DNA from 2 places in the Agrococcus sp. AC640b genome. Region 1 is predicted to be linked to the other one. Evidence: predicted binding sites of a transcription regulator. Region 1 holds the regulator's gene; the other holds the start of a gene.

The links. Region 1 encodes HrcA, which represses chaperone genes, less so after heat shock. Its sites were predicted from a motif close to TTNGCACTCGNNNNNNNCGAGTGCNAA; they were not measured.
Region 2: the regulator HrcA is predicted to act here: its motif matches at 8,802-8,828, upstream of ACZ6H8_RS09030 (Hsp20/alpha crystallin family protein).

The regions. Positions count from the first base shown of each region.
Region 1 covers NZ_CEEDMM010000029.1:257,575-267,877, reverse strand. Annotated here, with positions in the region: gene holA (DNA polymerase III subunit delta) at 1-639, shown strand, start outside; gene ACZ6H8_RS12930 (hypothetical protein) at 649-1,254, opposite strand; gene rpsT (30S ribosomal protein S20) at 1,347-1,607, opposite strand; gene lepA (translation elongation factor 4) at 1,907-3,748, shown strand; gene ACZ6H8_RS12915 (hypothetical protein) at 3,750-5,012, opposite strand; gene ACZ6H8_RS12910 (DUF1990 family protein) at 5,160-5,795, shown strand; gene hemW (radical SAM family heme chaperone HemW) at 5,818-7,056, shown strand; gene ACZ6H8_RS12900 (DUF4870 domain-containing protein) at 7,104-7,841, opposite strand; gene hrcA (heat-inducible transcriptional repressor HrcA) at 7,969-8,994, shown strand; gene ACZ6H8_RS12890 (DnaJ C-terminal domain-containing protein) at 8,991-10,076, shown strand; gene ACZ6H8_RS12885 (16S rRNA (uracil(1498)-N(3))-methyltransferase) at 10,076-10,303, shown strand, end outside.
Region 2 covers NZ_CEEDMM010000020.1:72,250-82,552, forward strand. Annotated here, with positions in the region: gene ACZ6H8_RS08990 (glycogen debranching N-terminal domain-containing protein) at 99-1,994, shown strand; gene ACZ6H8_RS08995 (PhzF family phenazine biosynthesis protein) at 2,020-2,871, opposite strand; gene ACZ6H8_RS09000 (NADP-dependent oxidoreductase) at 3,104-4,048, shown strand; gene ACZ6H8_RS09005 (ZIP family metal transporter) at 4,052-4,762, opposite strand; gene ACZ6H8_RS09010 (TetR/AcrR family transcriptional regulator) at 4,841-5,485, opposite strand; gene ACZ6H8_RS09015 (AEC family transporter) at 5,634-6,581, shown strand; gene ACZ6H8_RS09020 (DnaJ family domain-containing protein) at 6,612-7,187, opposite strand; gene ACZ6H8_RS09025 (SDR family NAD(P)-dependent oxidoreductase) at 7,266-8,060, opposite strand; gene ACZ6H8_RS09030 (Hsp20/alpha crystallin family protein) at 8,215-8,706, opposite strand; gene ACZ6H8_RS09035 (Fur family transcriptional regulator) at 8,975-9,391, shown strand; gene ACZ6H8_RS09040 (catalase) at 9,483-10,303, shown strand, end outside.

The DNA.
Region 1 (10,303 bases):
TCGAGCGTGCGCGGCAAGCGCCTGCTCGACGCGGTTAGGAAGGCGCACGTCGAGATCCCGTGCCTGCCGATCGTGAAGGACGCCGACCGCATCGCGTTCGCGCGCGCCGAGATCCAGGGGGAGGGGCGCACGGTGACGCAGGGTGCGCTGCGCGCGCTCGCAGAGGCCTTCGCGAAGGACCTCGGCGAGCTCGCCTCCGCCTGCAGCCAGCTCGTGCAGGACACGCAGGGCGAGATCACCGACACGACCGTGCGCGAGTACTACGCGGGCCACGTCGAGACGACGGCCTTCGACGTCGCCGACGCCGTGGTCATGGGCGATGCGGCGGGAGCGCTCGTGCGGCTGCGGCACGCGATCGCCTCGGGCGCCGACCCCGTGCCCGTCGTCGCTGCGTTCGCGATGCGGTTCCGGCAGCTGGCGAAGGTCTCGACGACGCACGCATCCGAGGGGCAGGCGGCGAAGACGCTCGGCATGGCGCCGTGGCAGGTGCGCAATGCGCGCCGCGACCTGCAGCGGTACTCCGACGAGCGCCTCGGCCACGCCATCGTCCTCATCGCCGAGACCGACCATGCCGTGAAGGGTGCGCAGCGCAGCCCCATGCACGCGCTCGAGCGCATGGTGCGCATCCTCGCGTCCTGAGCGACGCGCTCAGCCGACGACGAGCGCCGCCACCACGACCACCGCGGCGATGATGAGCGCGACCAGCACGTGCCGGACGCGACGCTCGAACCACGTGGTCGAGGCTGGCAGGTCGCGCTCGAGCGCGAGCGCCGAGCGGACGCCCGTGCGCTCCTCCACGGCGATCGACGAGCGAGCGAGCACCTCCCGCCACGGCACGCGAGCAGACGACCACGAGGTGAAGCCGAGCGCGCGACCATCCGCGCCGACGAGCACGAGGCGTCGCGCGGTCACGTGCCCGAGGCGCGCGGGCTGCTCGACCACCGCGACGACGCAGCGCGCGACGTCGTGCCGGTCGACGTGTCGTGCGGGGAGCAGCACGCGATGCAGATGGATGCGGTCGTGGGCGACGACGACGCGATGCGTCCATGGCAGCAGCGTCACGAGCGTCGCGACGAGCAGCGCTCCGCCGAACGTCACGAGGAGGAGGCTCGCGAGCGTCGCGGGTGCGTCACGGCCGTGCAGCGCGAGCACGATGGCACCCGCGGCGGTGGAGGCAGCGGATCCGGCCGTGAGGAGGCGGAGCGCGACGACCTCCCGCGGGCGCAGCAGCTGCAGCGTCACGGGGGCGGGCATGCGACCAGCCTCGTGCACCGCGCGTCGAGACCCCTGGGAACGACGAAGGGACGGGCCTCGCGGCCCGTCCCTCCCTCACGATGCGTGCTCGATCAGAGCGCGGCGACCTGCTTCGCGAGCGACGACTTGCGGTTCGCGGCCTGGTTCTCGTGGATGACGCCCTTGCTCACGGCCTTGTCCAGCTTGCGCGACGCCTGCTGCAGCGCGGTCGCCGCGGCGGCCTTGTCGCCGGCCGTGATGGCCGCCTTCGTGGCGCGGACGTGCGTGCGCAGCTCGCTCTTGACGGCGCGGTTGCGCTGCGTCGCCTTCTCGTTGGTGAGGATGCGCTTGATCTGCGACTTGATGTTCGCCATGGTGATTCCTTCGGTCGTGATTGCCTGTGGGGCTGGCGGCAAGGAGGGTGTGGGACCCGCCTCGCTCGTGGCCCCGGACACGCGATCGCGGAAGAGGGCGCGACGCATGGAAGCCAACAGAGGACTTTACCAGGCGGGCGACGGCCGCGCCAACGCACGCGGGGCGCGTCGCGCGATGCGGACGACGCGCACCGCAGCGGTGTCGCCGTGAGCGCCGACCGTGCGCCCTCGAACGCGGCGGCCGCGACGCGCGTGAGAGGATGGAGGGTCCGCATCGACCCGTGATCCCCAGGAGCACCGTGCCCCGCTCGTCCCTCGCTCTCGAGCCCGCCTCGACCGCACCCGAGCGCATTCGCAACTTCTGCATCATCGCGCACATCGACCACGGCAAGTCGACGCTCGCCGACCGCATGCTGCAGCTAACGGGCGTCGTCGACTCGCGTGCCATGCGTGCGCAGTACCTCGACCGCATGGACATCGAGCGCGAGCGCGGCATCACGATCAAGTCGCAGGCCGTGCGCATGCCGTGGGATCTCGACGGCGAGACGTTCGCGCTCAACATGATCGACACGCCTGGCCACGTCGACTTCACGTACGAGGTGTCGCGGTCGCTCGCCGCATGCGAGGGCGCGATCCTGCTCGTCGACGCCGCGCAGGGCATCGAGGCGCAGACGCTCGCGAACCTGTATCTGGCGATGGCGAACGACCTCGAGATCATCCCCGTCCTCAACAAGATCGACCTGCCGGCTGCCGACCCTGAGAAGTACGCGGCCGAGATCGCGGGCCTCATCGGCGGCGACCCCTCCGACGTGCTGCGCGTGTCTGGCAAGACGGGCGAGGGCGTCGAGGCGCTGCTCGACCGCGTGGTGCGCACGGTGCCTGCGCCCAGCGGCGAGGTCGACGCTCCCGCTCGCGCGATGATCTTCGACTCCGTCTACGACTCGTACCGCGGCGTCGTCACCTACGTGCGCATGGTCGACGGCTCGCTGAAGCCGCGCGAGAAGGTGACGATGATGTCGACCGGCTCCACGCACGAGCTGCTCGAGATCGGCGTCTCGAGCCCAGAGCCCCTCGCGTCGAAGGGCCTGTCGGTCGGCGAGGTCGGCTACCTCATCACGGGCGTGAAGGACGTGCGCCAGTCGAAGGTGGGCGACACGGTCACGAGCGCCAGGCACGGTGCGACCGAGGCGCTGCAGGGCTACGCCGACCCGAAGCCCATGGTCTTCTCGGGCCTGTACCCGATCGACGGCGGCGACTACCCCGACCTGCGCGAGGCGCTCGACAAGCTCAAGCTGTCGGATGCGGCGCTCGTCTACGAGCCCGAGACGTCGGTCGCGCTCGGCTTCGGCTTCCGCGTCGGCTTCCTCGGCCTGCTGCACCTCGAGATCATCTCCGAGCGGCTGCAGCGCGAGTTCGGGCTCGACCTCATCGCGACGGCGCCGAGCGTGTTCTACGAGGTGCGCACGGAGGACCGCAAGAGCGTCACGGTCACGAACCCGTCGGAGTTCCCTGAGGGCAAGATCGACGGCGTCATCGAGCCGATGGTCAACGCGACGGTGCTCGCGCCGAAGGACTACGTCGGCACGATCATGGACCTGTGCCAGACGCGCCGCGGCACGCTGCAGGGCATGGAGTACCTCTCGGAGGACCGCGTCGAGCTGCGCTACCGGCTGCCGCTGGGCGAGATCGTGTTCGACTTCTTCGACCAGCTGAAGTCGCGCACGCAGGGCTACGCGTCGCTCGACTACGAGGTCGACGGCACGCAGGAGGCCGATCTCGTGAAGGTCGACATCCTGCTGCAGGGCGAGCAGGTCGACGCGTTCAGCGCGATCGTGCACCGCGAGAAGGCGTACGCGTACGGCACCCTCATGGCTGGCAAGCTGCGCGAGCTCATCCCGCGTCAGCAGTTCGAGGTGCCCATCCAGGCTGCGATCGGTGCGCGCATCATCGCGCGCGAGACGATCCGGGCCATCCGCAAGGACGTGCTCGCGAAGTGCTACGGCGGCGACATCACCCGCAAGCGCAAGCTGCTCGAGAAGCAGAAGGAGGGCAAGAAGCGCATGAAGATGGTCGGTCGCGTGGAGGTCCCTCAGGAGGCGTTCATCGCCGCGCTCTCGACGGGCGAGCGCAAGGAGTCGTAGCTCACCGCAGCCGGTCGAGCTGCGTGTCGAGCAGCAGCTCGACGTCGCCTGCCGCCATGCCCTCGCCGGTCTCGACGACCGCCAGGACGCCGTCGGCGACGGTCCACCGCAGCACGACGTCGGCCGGGTCGAGCATGCCGGGCTCCGCCGGCGTCCGCTCGAGCGCGATCGACGACCAGTCCGCGTCGTCGTGGGGGAGCATGCGATCGACGACGAGGCCGTCGCCCGTCGACGCTCCCGTGCACGCGGCCGCGTAGCGCTCGAGCCCCGCGGCGGTCTCGGATGCGGCAGCGGGGTCGTCGGTGGTGAAGACGATCGCCTCGGCGTCGAACCCGTCGGTGCCCGCGACGCGCACCGACGCCGCCTGGATGCCGTCGAGCGCGATGCCGGGGCCCCAGTCGAACGCTGCGCACGCGTCGGCGTCGGAGGGGGCGGCGTCGAGCAGCTGGAACCGGTCGATGCCAAGCAGCCACGGCTGCTCGTCGATCGCGCACAGGTCGGCGGCCGTCACCTCGACGTCGGAGGCGCCCAATCCCGCGTCGTCGGCGCTCGCAGCGCAGTCGGCGGGTGCCTCGACCGCGTCTGCTGGGGTCTCGAGCCGGTCGCGCTGCAGCTCGAGGATGCGCTCGCGCACCTGCAGGCCGAGCGCGGCGTCGAGCTGCACGATGGCGACGACGCCGTCGAGCTCGGTCCAGTACGTCTCGATCTCGATCGGGTCGGTCGGCAGGGGCTCGCGGTGGGCGATGCCGTGCCACGCGCCGACCTCGAGGGCCTCCATGCGCTCCTCCTGCCCCTGCGGGAGCTGGGTCGTCGTGCCTGCGCACGCATCCCGCAGCGACTCGAGGGCCGCGAGCGTCGTCTCGGCGAGCGCGGGCTGCTCGAGCACCGCGACCGAGATGCGCTCGCCGACGAGCCCTGCGCTGCTGGGCGCGAGCCCTCGGAAGCGCCCGTCGAGCTCCTGCCGCACGCTCTCGGTCGTCAGGGCCGCGGCCGCGCACGCCGCGTCGTCGCTGCGCAGGGCGCTCGAGGCGTGCCAGTTCCACCCCAGCAGCGCGCCCCACTGCCACGCGTCGCCGTCGTCGGCGCACAGGTCGGCGGGCGTCAGCACCGCCGTCGGGAGGTCGAGCTCGGGCCCGGGGCTCGACGCGCACGCGTCGGCCGACGGCGCGGCCGACGGCGACGGCGACGGTGCTGGGCTCGCGAGGGTGCAGCCTGCGAGCAGCAGCGCGCAGGGCGCGGCGACGAGGACGAGGAGACGGCGCATGCTCCGAGGATGCACGACGGTGCTGGACGCGACCGGCGTGCGCGCTCCTGGTGCGCCGGGACCCGCTGGTGCTGCAGCGGCGCATGCGCGCTATCCTCGCTGGGGCACTCCACCAGGACGTGCCGTCGACGAGGTGGGAGCAGCGGAGTGCGGGATCTGGCGGATCGCCCGGCGAACTACGGCATCATCGGTGCCACCGCCCACTTCGACTTCGACCGATTCCCTCCCAAGGGCTTCGAGCTCGTGTCGCGGCGGGCCCGCATCGGCCACGGCCGTGCCCGCTACGACGCCGCCGTCGCCGCGCTGCGCACGTGGCGCGTGCAGCGGCTCAGCGGCGTCGAGGTCGACGTGCACCCCACCGCGGACCGCTCGACGTACCGGCCGGTCGGGTTCGAGGGCAAGGACCCCGCACGCGCGGCGTCGACGGAGGCGCAGCAGGTCTTCGCAGCCGACGGCGAGCCATTCCTGCAGCCGGGCGACTCGGCGATGCAGCGCATCCGCGTCGGCCCGCTGCAGATCCACGCGCCCATCCGCGTCATCGCCGTCGAGGACGAGGAGACGACGCACGCCGTGATCTTCGGCACCCTCGAGGGGCACCCGGAGGCCGGCGAGGAGCGCATGCTCGTCGAGCTCGCCGACGACGAGTCGGTGTACTTTCACCTCCGCGTGCTCTCGCGTCCGGCAGCGTGGTGGGCTCGGCTCGGTGGACCGATCACGCTGCGCATCCAGCGGCGCTACCACCAGCGCTACCTCGACGCGCTGCGTCGCATCCGCGTCACGTGACGTCGGCAGCGCAGGGCGGACGCTGATGGGCGCGCTGCCAGACGGCGACGCCGCGCCCACCGACGGCCTGCTGCCGGCATCCGCGGCATCCGGCGCTGGCGAGCGCGCCTTCGGCGTGTACCTGCACGTGCCGTTCTGCCGCGTGCGCTGCGGCTACTGCGACTTCAACACCTACACGGCCACCGAGCTGCGCGGCGCGAGGCAGGCGGACTACGCCGACCAGGCGATCGCCGAGATCGCCCTCGCCGGCCGTGTGCTCGACGAGCTCGCCACCCACGACGCCGCGGTGCGTCGGCCCGTGTCGACCGTGTTCGTCGGCGGCGGCACGCCCACGTTGCTGCCGCCAGGCGACCTCGCCCGCATGCTCGACACGGTGCGCGAGACGTGGGGCCTCGCCGACGATGCCGAGGTGACGACGGAGGCGAATCCCGACTCCGTCGACGCCGCCGACCTGCGCACCCTCGCCGACGCCGGCTTCACGCGCGTGAGCATCGGCATGCAGTCGGTCGTGCCGCACGTGCTGCGCACCCTCGACCGCACGCACGACCCCGAGCGCGTGCCGCAGGTCGTGGCGTGGGCGCGGGATGCCGGGCTCGACGCGAGCGTCGACCTCATCTACGGCACGCCCGGCGAGTCGCTGCAGGACTGGCAGCGCTCGCTCGACGCCGCGCTGTCGTACGACGTCGACCACCTCTCGGCGTACGCGCTCATCGTCGAGGCGGGCACGGCGCTCGCGCGCCAGATCCGTCGCGGCGAGGTCGCGCCGGTCGACGACGACCTGCACGCCGCGATGTACGAGGCCGCGGATGCGACGCTCGGCGCAGCAGGCTACGAGTGGTACGAGGTGTCGAACTGGGCGCGCGGCGGAGCCGTGTCGCGCCACAACCTGTCGTACTGGCACGGCGAGGACTGGTGGGGCGTGGGCCCGGGCGCCCACAGCCACGTCGGCGGCGTGCGCTGGTGGAACGTGAAGCACCCCGCGGCGTACGCCCAGCGGCTCGCCACGGGGGAGTCGCCAGCGCTCGCACGCGAGGAGCTCGATGCCGACACGCGCCGCGTCGAGCGCGTGCTGCTCGAGACCCGCATCCGCGACGGACTGCCCGTCGACGTGCTCGACGACGCCGGGCGCACGGCGGTCGCCGGCCTCATCGCCGAGGGTCTCGTCGACGGCCCGTCGGCGATGCGCGGCCGCGTCGTGCCGACGCTCGCCGGTCGCCTGCTCGCCGACGCCGTCGTGCGTCGGCTCACCGCCTCGACATGACGACGGGCACCCCGCCTCGGGGTGCCCGTCGCGTCGATCGGTGACGGCTACTTGATGATGCGCCAGTTGAACGGGTAGCGGTACGAGCCGCCGCCGTTGACGCGCACGCCGCCGATGATCGCGAAGATGATGCCGAGGATCGGCGGCACCACGGCCAGGAACAGGAACAGGAATCCGATGAGGATGAAGCTCGTGATCGTGCCGACCACGAGGAGTCCCACGGTGAGGATCGTCATGAAGAGCTGGAAGTTCAGCGCCTCCTTCGCCTCCTGCTTCACGAACGCGCTGCGGTCCTTGTAGACGAGGAAGACGATGAGCGGGCCGAGCCAACCGAGGTAGAGGACCCATGCGATGCCGCCGAGGTGGCCGAACATCGCCCACTGCTTCTCGTCCTGCGGCGTCATGGGGGCACCCGCGGCGTACTGCGGCTGACCGGGAGCGCCGTACTGCGGAGCACCGTACTGGCCGGGCCCGGGCTGGCCGGGCTGCGGTGCGCCGTACGGAGGCGCCTGCGGCGGCTGGTGCTGGCCGGGCGCGCCGAACTGCGGCTGCTGCTGGCCCGGTGCGCCCTGCGGTGCGCCGTACGGAGGCGCCTGCGGCGGCTGGTGCTGGCCGGGTGCGCCATGCGCCGGCGCGGCGGGCGGCACGGGCGCGGGGCTCGAGAAGGGCTGGGCGGGCGCGCCCGGGGCGGGAGCCGCCTGCGGTGCGTCGCCCTGCTCGGGTGCGCCGAAGCTGGGCGCCTGCGGCTCGTCGGGCGTCGCGGCGGGGCCGTTGGAGTCGGACATGGGAGGCCTCTCGATCTCGGGTGCCGGGTGCGGCTGCATCCATCTTGCTCGCAGCAGGCTGAGAACGCACCCATCGTCGCGGTACGATTGGCAGTCACGAACGACGAGTGCCAGACGAGGGGGGACGATGGTCACGGATCGCGGCCTCGAGGTGCTGCGGGCGATCGTGCGCGACTACGTCGCCTCGAGCGAGCCCGTCGGCTCCCGCTCCATCGTCGAGCGCCACTCCTTCGGGGTGAGCGCTGCGACGATCCGCAACGACATGGTGCTGCTGGAGGAGGCGGAGCTCATCGTCGCGCCCCACACCTCCTCCGGCCGCATCCCCACCGACAAGGGCTACCGCGTCTTCGTCGACCGCCTGCAGGGCATGCAGCCGCTGTCGGCGGCGCAGCGCGTCGCGATCACCCGGTTCCTCGACGAGGCCGACGACCTCGACGACGTCATGGCGCGCACGGTGCGGCTGCTGTCGCAGCTGACGAACCAGGTGGCCCTCGCGCAGTACCCGTCGGTCGCGAAGGCACGCGTGCGTCGCGTCGAGGTCGTGCAGCTCGCCGAGTGGCGGCTGCTGCTCGTCGTCATCCTCGACACGGGTCGCGTCGAGCAGCGCATGGTCGACGCGGGGCAGCAGATCGGCGCGGAGGCGGCCCAGGCCATCGGCCGCGCCCTCGACCTCGCCGTCGCAGGCAAGCCCACCACCGATGCCGAGGATGCGCTCGTCGCCGTCGTCGACGACGCAGCGCCGGGGGTGCAGGCCGCGACGGCGCGGCTCGTCGCCGTGCTCGGCGAGGTGCTCGCGCCCACCGCGGGCGACCGCCTCGTCATCGCCGGCGCCTCGCACCTCGTGCGCGGCGGCCACGACCTGTCGGGCTCGGTGACGCTCGTGCTCGAGGCGATCGAGGAGCAGGTCACCCTGCTGCGCCTCTTCGGCGAGATGGATGCGGAGGCGACGGCCGTCGCCACCCGCATCGGCCGCGAGATGGCCGACGGCCTCGAGCAGACGTCGATCGTGACGGGCGCGTACGGCGCCGGCGGTCACGAGGCCGGTCGAGTCGGGGTGCTCGGCCCCACCCGCATGGACTACGCATCGAACATGGCAGCCGTCCGCGCCGTCGCGCGGTACCTCACCCGGCTGCTCGACGACGAGGAGCGATGAGCGATCACTACGAGGTCCTGGGCGTGCCCCGCGAGGCCAGCCAGGACGACATCAAGCGTGCATACCGCAAGCTCGCACGACAGCTGCATCCCGACGTGAACCCGTCGGCGGACGCCGCCGACCGGTTCAAGGAGGTCACGCACGCGTACGACGTGCTCTCGGATGCGCAGTCGCGTGCCGACTACGACCGCGGCCCGCAGGCGGCCGGCTTCGGGCTGGGCGACATCTTCGAGCAGTTCTTCGGCGGCACGGGCAGGCAGCAGGGGCCGAGGCCGCGCAGGCGACCCGGCCAGGACTCGCTGCTGCGGCTCGACCTCGACCTGCACGACGTCGTCTTCGGCGTGCACCGCGACCTGCGCGTGCAGACGGCGGTGCTGTGCGAGACGTGCGGCGGCCGGTGCACGGCGCCGGGCACGCGGGAGGAGACCTGCGACATCTGCCAGGGCTCCGGGCACGTGCAGCGTCAGGTGCGCTCGCTGCTCGGCAACATGGTCACGAGCCAGCCGTGCGGGTCCTGCCAGGGCCACGGCACCGTCATCCCCATCCCGTGCCCCACGTGCGCCGGCCACGGACGCGTGCGCGCCGAGCGCACCATCCCCGTCGACGTGCCCGCCGGCGTCGACACGGGCCTGCGCATCCAGCTGCCCGGTCAGGGCGAGGTCGGTGAGGCCGGTGGCGACCCCGGCACGCTGTTCCTCGAGGTGCACGTGCAGCACCACGACGTCTTCAGCCGCGATGGCGACGACCTGCTCGGCACCCTCGAGGTGTCGATGATCGATGCCGCGCTCGGCGCCGAGGCGACCGTCGAGTCGATCGACGGTCCCGTGACGGTGACGGTGGAGCCCGGCGTGCAGAGCGCCGACGTGCTCACGGTCGCCGGCCGTGGCGTCGGCAGGCTGCGCGGCTCTGGCCGCGGCGACCTCAAGCTGGGCGTGCAGGTCGTGACGCCCTCGCGGCTCGACAGGAAGTCGATCGAGCTGCTCGAGCAGCTGCGCCACCGCACGAAGCCGCCGGAGCCGCGCATGGCGCAGTTCCAGCAGGGGCTCTTCTCGAAGCTCCGTGATCGGTTCCTCCGCTTCTGATGGCGCACTGCTACTACGTCGACGAGCTCGACGTCGAGGTGGGCGATCGCGTGGTGCTGGGTGCGGAGGATGCGCGGCACGCCGCGACCGTCAGCCGCGCGCGCGTCGGCGAGCGCGTGCTCGTTGCCGACGGGCACGGCACGCTGTGCCACGCCGACTTCGTCGAGGTGCGCCCCGAGGTCGTGCTCGTCGTGCGCTCGATGCGCCACGAGCCCGCCCCGACGCCG
Region 2 (10,303 bases), on a different contig from region 1:
CCGTCACGGGCGGATTCGATCGATCCATTTGATCGTTCCAAGCACCGTAGCGTACGGTCTCAGGAGCACGCCACCCCTACGCATCACGGAGGTCGACGGTGACCGAGAGCGCGCCAGGCAGGCAGCCGCTGCTGCACGAGGAGCTCGTCGTGCTCCGCGCACCCACGCAGGTGTGGTCGTCGCCGACCGGCGATCTCGGTGCGATGCCGATGCACGGGATCTTCCACGGGGACGCCCGTGTCGTCGACGCCCTGCACGTCGAGGTCGGCGGCGAGGTGCCCGAGCCGATCGGCGCATCGTCGACCGCGTCCGAGGCCGTGTTCCTCTCCGTCGCGCGCGGCATCGACGACGGCCCCACGCCTGATCCGCGCGTGCGCGTCGAGCGTCGCCGCGTCGTCGGCGCAGGGTCGGTCGACGAGCACGTCGCGATCGCGAACGCCCTGGGCCACGCCGTCGACACGACCGTGACGTTCGTCGTGCGGCTCGACGCGAACGACCTGCAGTCGGTGAAGTCGGGCGTGCTCGGCACCGAGCCGCCCACGATCGGTCAGCGGCCAGGGCTCGTCACGTCGACGTGGGGGTCGCGCACGGTCGAGCTCGAGGCCTCCGGCGCGGAGGTGGCCGTGCTCGGCCGCATCGTGTCGCTGTCGTGGCCGGTGCACGTGCCTGCTGGCGGGGCGGCCGAGGTGGCGTTGCGCCTGCGCGTGTCGGATCCCGCGCAGGTCGTCGCGCCGTTCGACGGCGACGCCGTGCTCGGTCGCGTGCCCGCCACCGGCGACCCACGGCTCGATCGGTGGGCGACGGCCGCCCTGGCCGACCTCGACGCGCTCGCGATGACGCGCCCCGAGCATCCGGGCGAGCCGTTCCTCGCCGCGGGCGCCCCGTGGTTCCTCACGCTCTTCGGCCGCGACACGCTCATCGCCGCCCGTCTGCTGCTGCCCGTCGATCGCGGGCTCGCGCTCGGCACGCTGCGCACGCTCGCGCGCCTGCAGGGTCGGGTGGTGGATGCCGCCGCCGCCGAGCAGCCCGGCAAGATCCTGCACGAGATCCGCGACGGCGTCTTCACGATGCCGGGCGAGGGCATCGTGCTGCCGCCGATCTACTACGGCACCGTCGACGCGACCCCGCTGTGGGTCGTCCTGCTGCGCCGCGCGCTCGACGCGGGCGCCGTGACGCTCGACGACGTGCGCGAGCTGCGCGGCACGCTCGAGGGTGCGCTGGCGTGGATGCGCGACTTCGGCGACCCGGCGGGCACGGGCTTCCTGCACTACCGCGACGAGCTCGGCACGGGTCTTGCGAACCAGGGGTGGAAGGACTCGGGCGACTCGATCCGCTTCCACGACGGCTCGATCGCCGAAGGCCCCATCGCGCTCGCGGAGGTGCAGGCGCAGGCGTACGAGGCCGCGATCGGCGGCGCCGACCTGCTCGACGCGCTCGACGGGCTCGGGGCAGGGGATGCGTGGCGCGTGTGGGCCGCCGACCTCGCCGTGCGCTTCCGCGACCGGTTCTGGGTGGAGCGCGACGGCGTACGGTTCCTCGCGATCGCGCTCGACGGCGAGGGGCGGCCGGTGGACTCGCGCACGTCGAACATGGGCCAGTGCTTGGGCACGGGCATCCTGACGTCCGCCGAGGAGGCAGCGCTCGCCGCGCAGCTCGTGGCACCCGCCTTCGCCTCCCGGTGGGGGCTGCGCACGATGGCGACCGACGAGGGCGGCTTCTGGCCGCTCGCGTACCACTGCGGATCGGTGTGGCCGCACGACACGGGCGTCGTGATCGAGGGGATGCTGCGCGCGGACCTGCACGCCGAGGCCGCCGACCTCGCCGCGCGGCTGCTCGACGCCGCCGAGGCGTTCGGATGGCGAGTGCCCGAGCTGCTCTCGGGCGACGACCTGCCTGCGCCCGTCGCATACCCGGCCTCGTGCCGCCCGCAGGCGTGGAGCGCGGCGGCGGTCGTGCCCGTGGCGCAGGCCCTCGCGCAGCGCCGGCCGGTCTGACCCCGGTCCCGCTCGCCTCCCGACCTCAGACGTCGATCGTGCCCGTGATCGCCACCGTGCACGCACCGCCCACCCAGACGCCGCCGTCGGCGTCGGCCGAGATCGAGATCTCGCCCGCACGCCCCAGGCGCGCGCCCTGCGACACCGTGAACGGCGCCGTGGCGATGCCGGTGGCCGTGAGCCACTGCGCGGCGCTCGCGTTCATCGAGCCGGTCACGGGATCCTCGGCCACGCCGATGCCGGGCGCGAAGGCACGCAGCTCGAACGCGTGCGGCGATCCCGGCGGGTACGCGCCGATGGCGCCGACCATCGCATCGGGGATGCGGGCGAGGTCGGGCTCGAGCGCGAGCACCTCGTCGGCGGTGCCGAGCCGTACGATGCACCAGCCTGGGCCGTTGTCGATCCACTGATGGTCGAGGATGCTCGAGCGCTCGATGCCGAAGGCGGCGGCGATCGCATCGACCTCGTCCTCGTCGATCGGGCCGGAGCGCACCGTGGGCGGCGCCTGGAACGACAGCAGCCCGCCCGACTGGCGCACGCGCACGAGCCCGGCGGCGCACTCCTGCACGATGCGGTCCTCGGACTGCGGCATGCCACCGGCGTGCAGCCACGCAGCCGCCGAGCCGAGCGTCGGATGACCGGCGAACGGCAGCTCGCCGCCCGGAGTGAAGATGCGCAGCAGGTAGTCGGCGCCCTCGCGCGTCGGCGGCAGCACGAACGTCGTCTCCGACAGGTTCGTCCACCTGGCGATGCGGTGCATCTCGGCGTCGTCGATCCTGTCGGCGTCGAGCACGACGGCGACGGGGTTGCCGAGGAACGGCGTCGACGAGAACACGTCGACCTGAGCGAACGGATGCTGCGGCACGAGGCTCCTCATCGGCTGCGGACCGGGCCAGCGTAGGCGTGCGGATGCGGTCCGGTCGAGCCGAGGTGGCGGACACGCCGCACCAGGTGACGCTGAGCGGGCCACGAGGTGCGCATGACGCACGACGGTCCACCCAGCGTCACCGCGTGCGGGCTCCGCCGCTCGGCTCCTGGCGAACGCCCCGTGACCGGGCGACCGCTTCCGGGCGACACTGGAGCCGAAGGACGAGACGAGGAGCGACGCGATGGCGCAGCAGATCCAGCACACCGAGTTCGGCGACCCCGAGGTGCTGCACCTCGTCGACGTGCCGCAGCCCGACGCCGACACGGGGCAGGTGGTCGTGCACGTGCACGCCGCCGGCGTGAACCCGCTCGACTCGAAGCTGCGCTCGGGCGCTCGACCGTCCGGCGAGATCACGACGCCGCGCGTGCCAGGTGGCGACGCCGCAGGCGAGGTCGTCGAGGTCGGTGCGGGCGTCGAGGGGTGGACGGTCGGCGACCGCGTCGTCGTGCAGCACGCGAACGGCGCCTACGCCACCCACACGGTCGCGACCCCCGAGCAGCTGCACCGCCTGCCCGACGCCGTCACCTTCGAGCAGGGTGCCGCGATCGGCATCCCCGCCTCCACGGCGTACCAGGGGCTCGTCGAGCTCGAGCTGCGGGCAGGGGAGACGCTGCTCATCCACGCGGGCTCCGGCGCCGTCGGCCAGGCCGCGATCCAGCTCGCGGTGCTGCAGGGTGCGACGGTGATCGCGACGGCGAGCGCGGCGAACCACGACCGCGTGCGTCAGCTGGGCGCGACGCCCGTGACGTACGGGCCGGGCCTGCTGGAGCGGGTGCGCGAGGCGGCGCCGGGCGGCGTCGACGTCGTCTACGACTGCGTCGGCTCCGAGGAGTCGATGGCGGTGTCTGCGCAGCTCGTCGCCGACCCGCACCGCATCGGCACGATCGTCTGGAGCGACGCCGCGGCGGCGCTCGGGGTGCAGGGATGGATGGGCGGCAAGCCCGAGCCGCTGTCGGAGCGCACGAAGCAGCTGCGGCACGAGGCGTACGAGGTCGTGCTCGGTCGCATCGCCGCCGGCTCGTTCGACGTCGAGATCGCGAAGGTCCTGCCGCTGTCGGAGGCCGCCGAGGCGCAGCGCCTCAACGTCGCCAACGCCGTGCGCGGCAAGATCCTGCTCGTGCCGTAGGCGCTACGACCCCAGCAGCGACAGCCCGGCGGCGAGGGCGAAGCCCAGCACGGTCGCGAGGCCGGCCCAGTCCTTCGCCTGCCTGCGGGCCTCGGGGATCATCGCGTCGACGAGCATCACGAGCAGCGCCCCGGCGGCGAAGCCGTCGATGCCCGCCTGCACCTGAGGGCTCGCGAGGCCAGCGAGGAGCGTGCCGGCGACGGTCGCGCCGGCGCACGCGAGCGCGACGCCTGCCCAGAGGGTCAGCACGTGCCGCCTGGGCGAGCCCGCGCGCAGCATCGCCGCCGACGAGCCGATCGACTCGGGCAGGTTCGACAGCACGATCGCCACGACGAGCGCTGCGCTCACCCCCTCGCCCGAGGCGATGCCGATGCCGAGCACCGCCTGCTCGGGCACGCCGTCGAGCAGCGCCCCCACCGCGAGCGGCACGCCTGCCGCGCCGTCGCGGCTGCGAGCGCCGACTCGCTCCACGAGCCGGTCGGCGCCGAAGAACGCGGCGGCGCCGAGCGCGAGGCCGATCGCGAGGGGCACGGCGCCGCCGACCCTGAGGCCCTCCTCGGCGAGCTCGAACGCGATGCTCGCGATGAGCGCGCCGGCACCGAACGCGAGCACGAGGCCCAGCAGCGCGCTCGGCCAACGGCGCAGCATCGCCAGCAGCGCGCCGACGAGCAGCGACGCCGCAGCGACCCCTCCCCACAGCAGGCTCTCGAGCATCGTGCACTCCCTCCGCCAGCACAGCGTGGTCGGTCGCCGGGGCGAGCGCAACGGGATGCGTGGGCCCCCGTGCCCGCGTCAGTCGCCCATCGCGGCGACGAGCGCCTCGCGAAGCGTCTCCTCGGCGGTGGCGAGCACCGCGACGGTCGCCGCGTCGTCCATGTCGGGGTCGTCGAGGAAGGCTGCGAGCACGAGCGCGTCCGCGCGCCGGAGGGCCTCGACGATCGCGTCGCGGCGCGCGGGCGTCAGCTGCATGCCGTGCCGTGGCGCGAGCACGTCGGCGAGCTCGCGGGCCGTACCGCTCACCGCCTCGGCGCGGTCTGCGCGAGCCTCGGGCCGCAGCCACTGCCACGTGCGCACCGCCTGGTAGGCGGGCAGGGAGCGATGCATGCGCACGTAGGTGGCGAGGAGGGCGCGCACGTCGGCCTCGAGGCTGCCCCGCGACGTGGCTGCCGACTCGACGAGCGCGGCGCGCACGCGCGCGAGGTTGCGCTCGTAGAGCGTGCGGATGAGCGCGTCGCGATCCTCGAAGTACCGGTAGACGGTGCCGACCGAGACGCGGGCGCGCGCGGCGACGTCGGTCGTCGACAGGCGATCGATGCCGCTCCTGTCGATGAGCGCGGCGGCCGCGTCGAGCACGCGCTGCGCCGTGTCGGTCGCCTGGCCGGAGGTGGGGTCGACGCGCATCGCGGCCGTGCGGCCCTCGACGGGTTCCCTGTCCACCCCGACCTCCCTCCGCGACCGAGCAGATCCTGAGCATAGAGCGTGCGCATGGGCGCACCTCGATGGCCGCGCACAGCGGCTCGCGCTCCCATGCGCGGTGGGAGGATGGGGTCGTCGGAGACCGCGGACGGACCGGAGGCGTCCACGCGTGGACCTCGAGAACATGGCTGATGCGGCGCTCGCGTTCGCGGGCGTCTCGGTCGTCATCCTCATCGGCTACCTCGTGCGCCGGTGGGAGGTCGTCGGCCAGGAGGCCGAGCGCATCCTCAACCGCCTCACCCTGCTCGTCGCGATGCCGGGCCTCACGTTCACGGTGCTCGCGCGCGCCGATCCGACGGTGCTGCTGTCGACGTTCTCCCTCGCGATGGTCGTGCCGATCGTCGTGACGATCCTCATCACCGCGGGCGCGCTGCTCACGCAGGCGCGCGTGCGTCGGTCGACGACGGCCGTCGCCGTGCTCGCGACGTCGACCGGCTTCACGAACTCCGGCAACATCGGCATCCCGCTCGCGACGTCGATCCTCGGCACGACGTCGTTCCTCGCACCGAGCATCCTGCTGCAGGTGCTCGTGCTGGCACCGCTCACGATGGGCATCGCGACGGCCGCGTCGCACGAGGGTGGTGCGCAGCCGTGGTGGCGGCGCGTGGTGCGGCCGTTCGCGACGCCCGTGGTGCCCGCGGCGATCCTGGGTGCCGTCGTCATGCTGTCGGGCGCCGAGATCCCGGATGCCGTGCTCATGCCTGCCGACCTGCTCGCCGAGGCGTCGATCCCCATGCTGCTGCTCGCCTTCGGCATGTCGCTGCGCGGCGCACGGCCGCTCGAGCCGCTGCGGCGTCAGACGGCGATCGTGCTCATCCCGCTGCTGGGCAAGCTCGTGGTGCTGCCGGCGATGACCCTCGGGTTCGGGCTGCTGCTGGGCTTCGAAGGCCTCGAGCTGCTCGCGCTCGTGGTCATCGCATGCCTGCCGTCGGCGCAGAACATGTACGCGATCGCGTCGTCGTACACGAGCGTCGGCGCGGTCGTGCGCACGATCGTGCTCGTCACGACGGTGCTCGCGTGTCCGCTCGCGGTGCTCGCGGCGGGCCTGCTGGGCTGACGACCGCGGGTCCGTCGCGATCGCGTGGAGCTAGGCGTCCGCCGGGTCGCGGCGCGTCCTCCGCCGACGCCACCACGGCGTCGCGGCACGCTCCTGCTCCTGTGCGGCTGCGAGCTCGGCGGCCAGCCGCCGTCGCTGCGCCCGGCGCTCGTGCCACGCGGCGACGTCGGCCTCGACGTCGCGCAGCGGCGTCACCACCGGTGGCCCGCCCAGCAGCTGTCGCCTGGCCTCGACGACGCGTCGGTTGAAGTCGACGAGCGCCTCGCGCACGGCCTCCTCGCGGTAGAGCCGGTCGAGGCGCTCGTCGAGCTGCGCTGCCTCGGTGCGCAGCGAGAGCGCGGGCGGTGCGAGCCCGGTGAGCTGCTCGCGCTCGATCTTGCGGCGGATCCACCAGTTCGGATCGTTCGACGCCGCGAGCAGGTCGGTGAGCGGCTTGCCTGAGCCTGGCAGGTCGTCGAACTCGCCCCGACGCATGGCCTGCTGGAGCGCGGTCTCGACGTACGCGGCGCGATCCGCGGCGGTCGGCACCGGTGCCGGCTCGGCCTCCGAGGCGTCGTCGACGCCGATGCGGTAGCGCGCGGCGCGCAGCCTCGGATCCTCCGGCACTCCCCACCTCCCGATCGCGTGCTCCAGGCCACGGCGACGCGTCTCGCGCACGCCTCGCAGCCTCGCGGACGCAGTGTCCTACGGTGCGATCGCGTCGACGTAGCCGCCGTCGACGCGCAGCGCGCCTCCCGTCGTCGCCGACGCGAGCGGCGAGGCGAGGTAGACGACCATGTTGGCGATCTCCTCCGGCTCGATGAGCCGCTGCAGGAGGGACTGCGGCCGGTGCTCGCGCATGAACGTGCGCTGCCGCTCGTCCCACGGCGCGTCGCCGGGCACCAGCTTGGCGACGAAGTCCTCGACGCCTGCGGTGTGCGTGGGGCCCGCGATGACGGCGTTGACGGTGACGCCCGTGCCTGCCGCCGCCTTCGCGAAGCCGCGCGACGCGGCGACGAGCGCCGTCTTCGAGACGCCGTAGTGGATCATCTCGGCGGGGATCGCGAACGCCGAGTCGCTCGCGATGCTGAGCACGCGGCCCCAGCCGCGCTCGATCATGCCGGGCAGGACGAGCCGCGTGAGCCGCGTCGCCGACAGCAGGTTGACCTCGAGGAATCGCCGCCACGCGTCGTCGTCGATCTCGAGCGCGGGCGTCGCGCCGAAGATGCCGAGGTTGTTGACGAGCACGTCGACGTCCCCGGCCGCCGCGAGCAGCGCCTCGGCGCCCTCGGCCGTCGCGACGTCTGCCGCGACCCCGAGCACCTCGGCGCCCTCCACCTCGGCGCGGACGCGAGCGGCAGCCTCCTCCACCGACGCGGCACCCCGGCCGTTGACGAGGACGCGAGCGCCCGCCTGCGCGAGCCCGCGCGCGATGGCCAAGCCGATCCCGCCGCTCGATCCGGTCACGACCGCCGTGCGGCCAGTCAGGTCGATGCGCATGCGCTCCTCCTCCTGCTCGTCGTCATGCAACGGGCGAGGGCGGGTGCGTCATTCCCTCGCCGCGCGTCGTCAGCGTCCGCCGTTGATGGGTCCCAGCCAGCGGCCGAACGCGGGCTCGAGCTCGTCGTCCTCGAGCGACGTCACCGGCTCGCGCTCACGCATCCTGCGTCACCGCCGCCGGCTGCTGGGCATCCGCGTCGGCGTGTGCACTCGGCTCGATCGCACGGTCGGAGCCCGAGCCTGCGTGCTCGACGGCGATCTTGCGTGGCCTCGAGCGCTCGGCGACCGGGATCGTGAGCGTGAGCACGCCGTGCTCGTACGACGCGTGGATCGCGTCGAGGTCGAGGTCCGACCCGAGGCTCAGCTGCCTCGTGAAGCGGCCGGCCGGGCGCTCCTGCGCGAGCCAGTGCGCGCCGTCGGCGCCGCCGAGCGTGCGCTCTGCCTGGATCGTGAGCGTCGTCGCGTCGACGTCGAGGTCGATCGAGCCCGGGTCGACGCCCGGCAGGTCGACGTGCACGACGTAGTGCTCGTCGGCGCGGTACAGATCCATCGGCATCCACGTCGCGCTGCGCTGCGTGCCACCGCTGGTGAGCAGTCGTGCCGCCATGCGGTCCATCTCGCGGAACGGGTCGAAGGTCAGAGCCATGACAACCACCTCCTTCAACGACGGTCCGTCGCCCAGTGCGCCGGACCAGGTGTCTTGGCGATCGCCCCCGGGACCTCCCGGGAGGCGCGTCCAGATTGGCACTCTCACCTTGAGAGTGCCAACAGGCGCGGCTTGGAGTTCGCTGAGCGTCGAGCTCGACGCGACGCGCCGAAGATTTGAATCGTTCACGATAACGCGACAGGATGGGGCCATGGAGATCGTCGACCACGCACCCGCCGAGCGCATCGACGACGCGCTCGCGCAGCGCATGGCGCACGAGGGCATGCTGCGCACGCGCGGGCTGCGCGTGACGCGCGGACGCCTCGCCGTGCTCGACGTGCTCGCCGCCCTGCCGCACTCCGACGCCGACGTCATCCACCGAGCCGTCGCGGTCATGGAGCCGAGCATCTCGGTGCAGTCGGTGCACAACGTGCTCGGCGCCCTCCACGAGGCCGGCGTGCTGCGCCGCTTCGAGCCCGCACGCTCCGCCGCTCGCTACGAGCTCCGCGTCGACGACAACCACCACCACGCCGTGTGCTCGCGGTGCGGTCGCGTCGAGGACGTCGACTGCGTCACGGGCGACGCCCCCTGCCTGCATGCGCAGGCCCCCGACGGCTTCGCCGTCATGCAGGCCGAGGTGACCTTCTGGGGGCTGTGCGGCCCGTGCGCCGCCACCGCGCGCTGACCGCAGCCGCCCGCTCGCCGTACGACGGCGAGCGGCTCGACCGACCCGACATCCACGACCCGAACGACCGTACGAGGAAGCAGAGGACATCATGACCCAGCGGACCACCACCAACTCCGGAGCGCCGGTCGCCAGCGACCAGCACTCCCAGTCCGTCGGCGCCGACGGCGCCATCGCGCTCACCGACCACTACCTCGTCGAGAAGCTCGCCCAGTTCAACCGCGAGCGGGTGCCGGAGCGCGTCGTGCACGCCAAGGGCGGCGGTGCGTTCGGCACGTTCACCACGACGAACGACGTGTCGCAGTACACGCGCGCCGCGCTGTTCCAGCCGGGCGTCGAGACCGAGATGCTCGCACGCTTCTCGTCGGTCGCAGGCGAGCAGGGCAGCCCCGACACGTGGCGCGACCCCCGCGGCTTCGCGCTGAAGTTCTACACGAGCGAGGGCAACTACGACCTCGTCGGCAACAACACGCCCGTCTTCTTCATCAAGGACGGCATCAAGTTCCCCGACTTCATCCGCTCGCAGAAGCGCCTCCCCGGCTCCAACCTGCGCGACCACGACATGCAGTGGGACTTCTGGACCCTGCAGCCCGAGTCGGCGCACCAGGTGACGTGGCTCATGGGCGACCGCGGCCTGCCCGCATCGTGGCGGAACATGGACGGCTTCGGCTCGCACACCTACCAGTGGATCAACGCCGCGGGCGAGCGCTTCTGGGTGAAGTACCACTTCGAGACCGACCAGGGCAACGACCACATGACGCAGGACGTGGCCGACCAGCTCGCGGGCAGCGACGCCGACTACTACATCCGCGACCTCTACGAGGCGATCGACGGTCGCGACTTCCCGTCGTGGACGCTGTACGTGCAGGTCATGCCGTACGACGACGCCGCGTCGTACCGCTTCAACCCCTT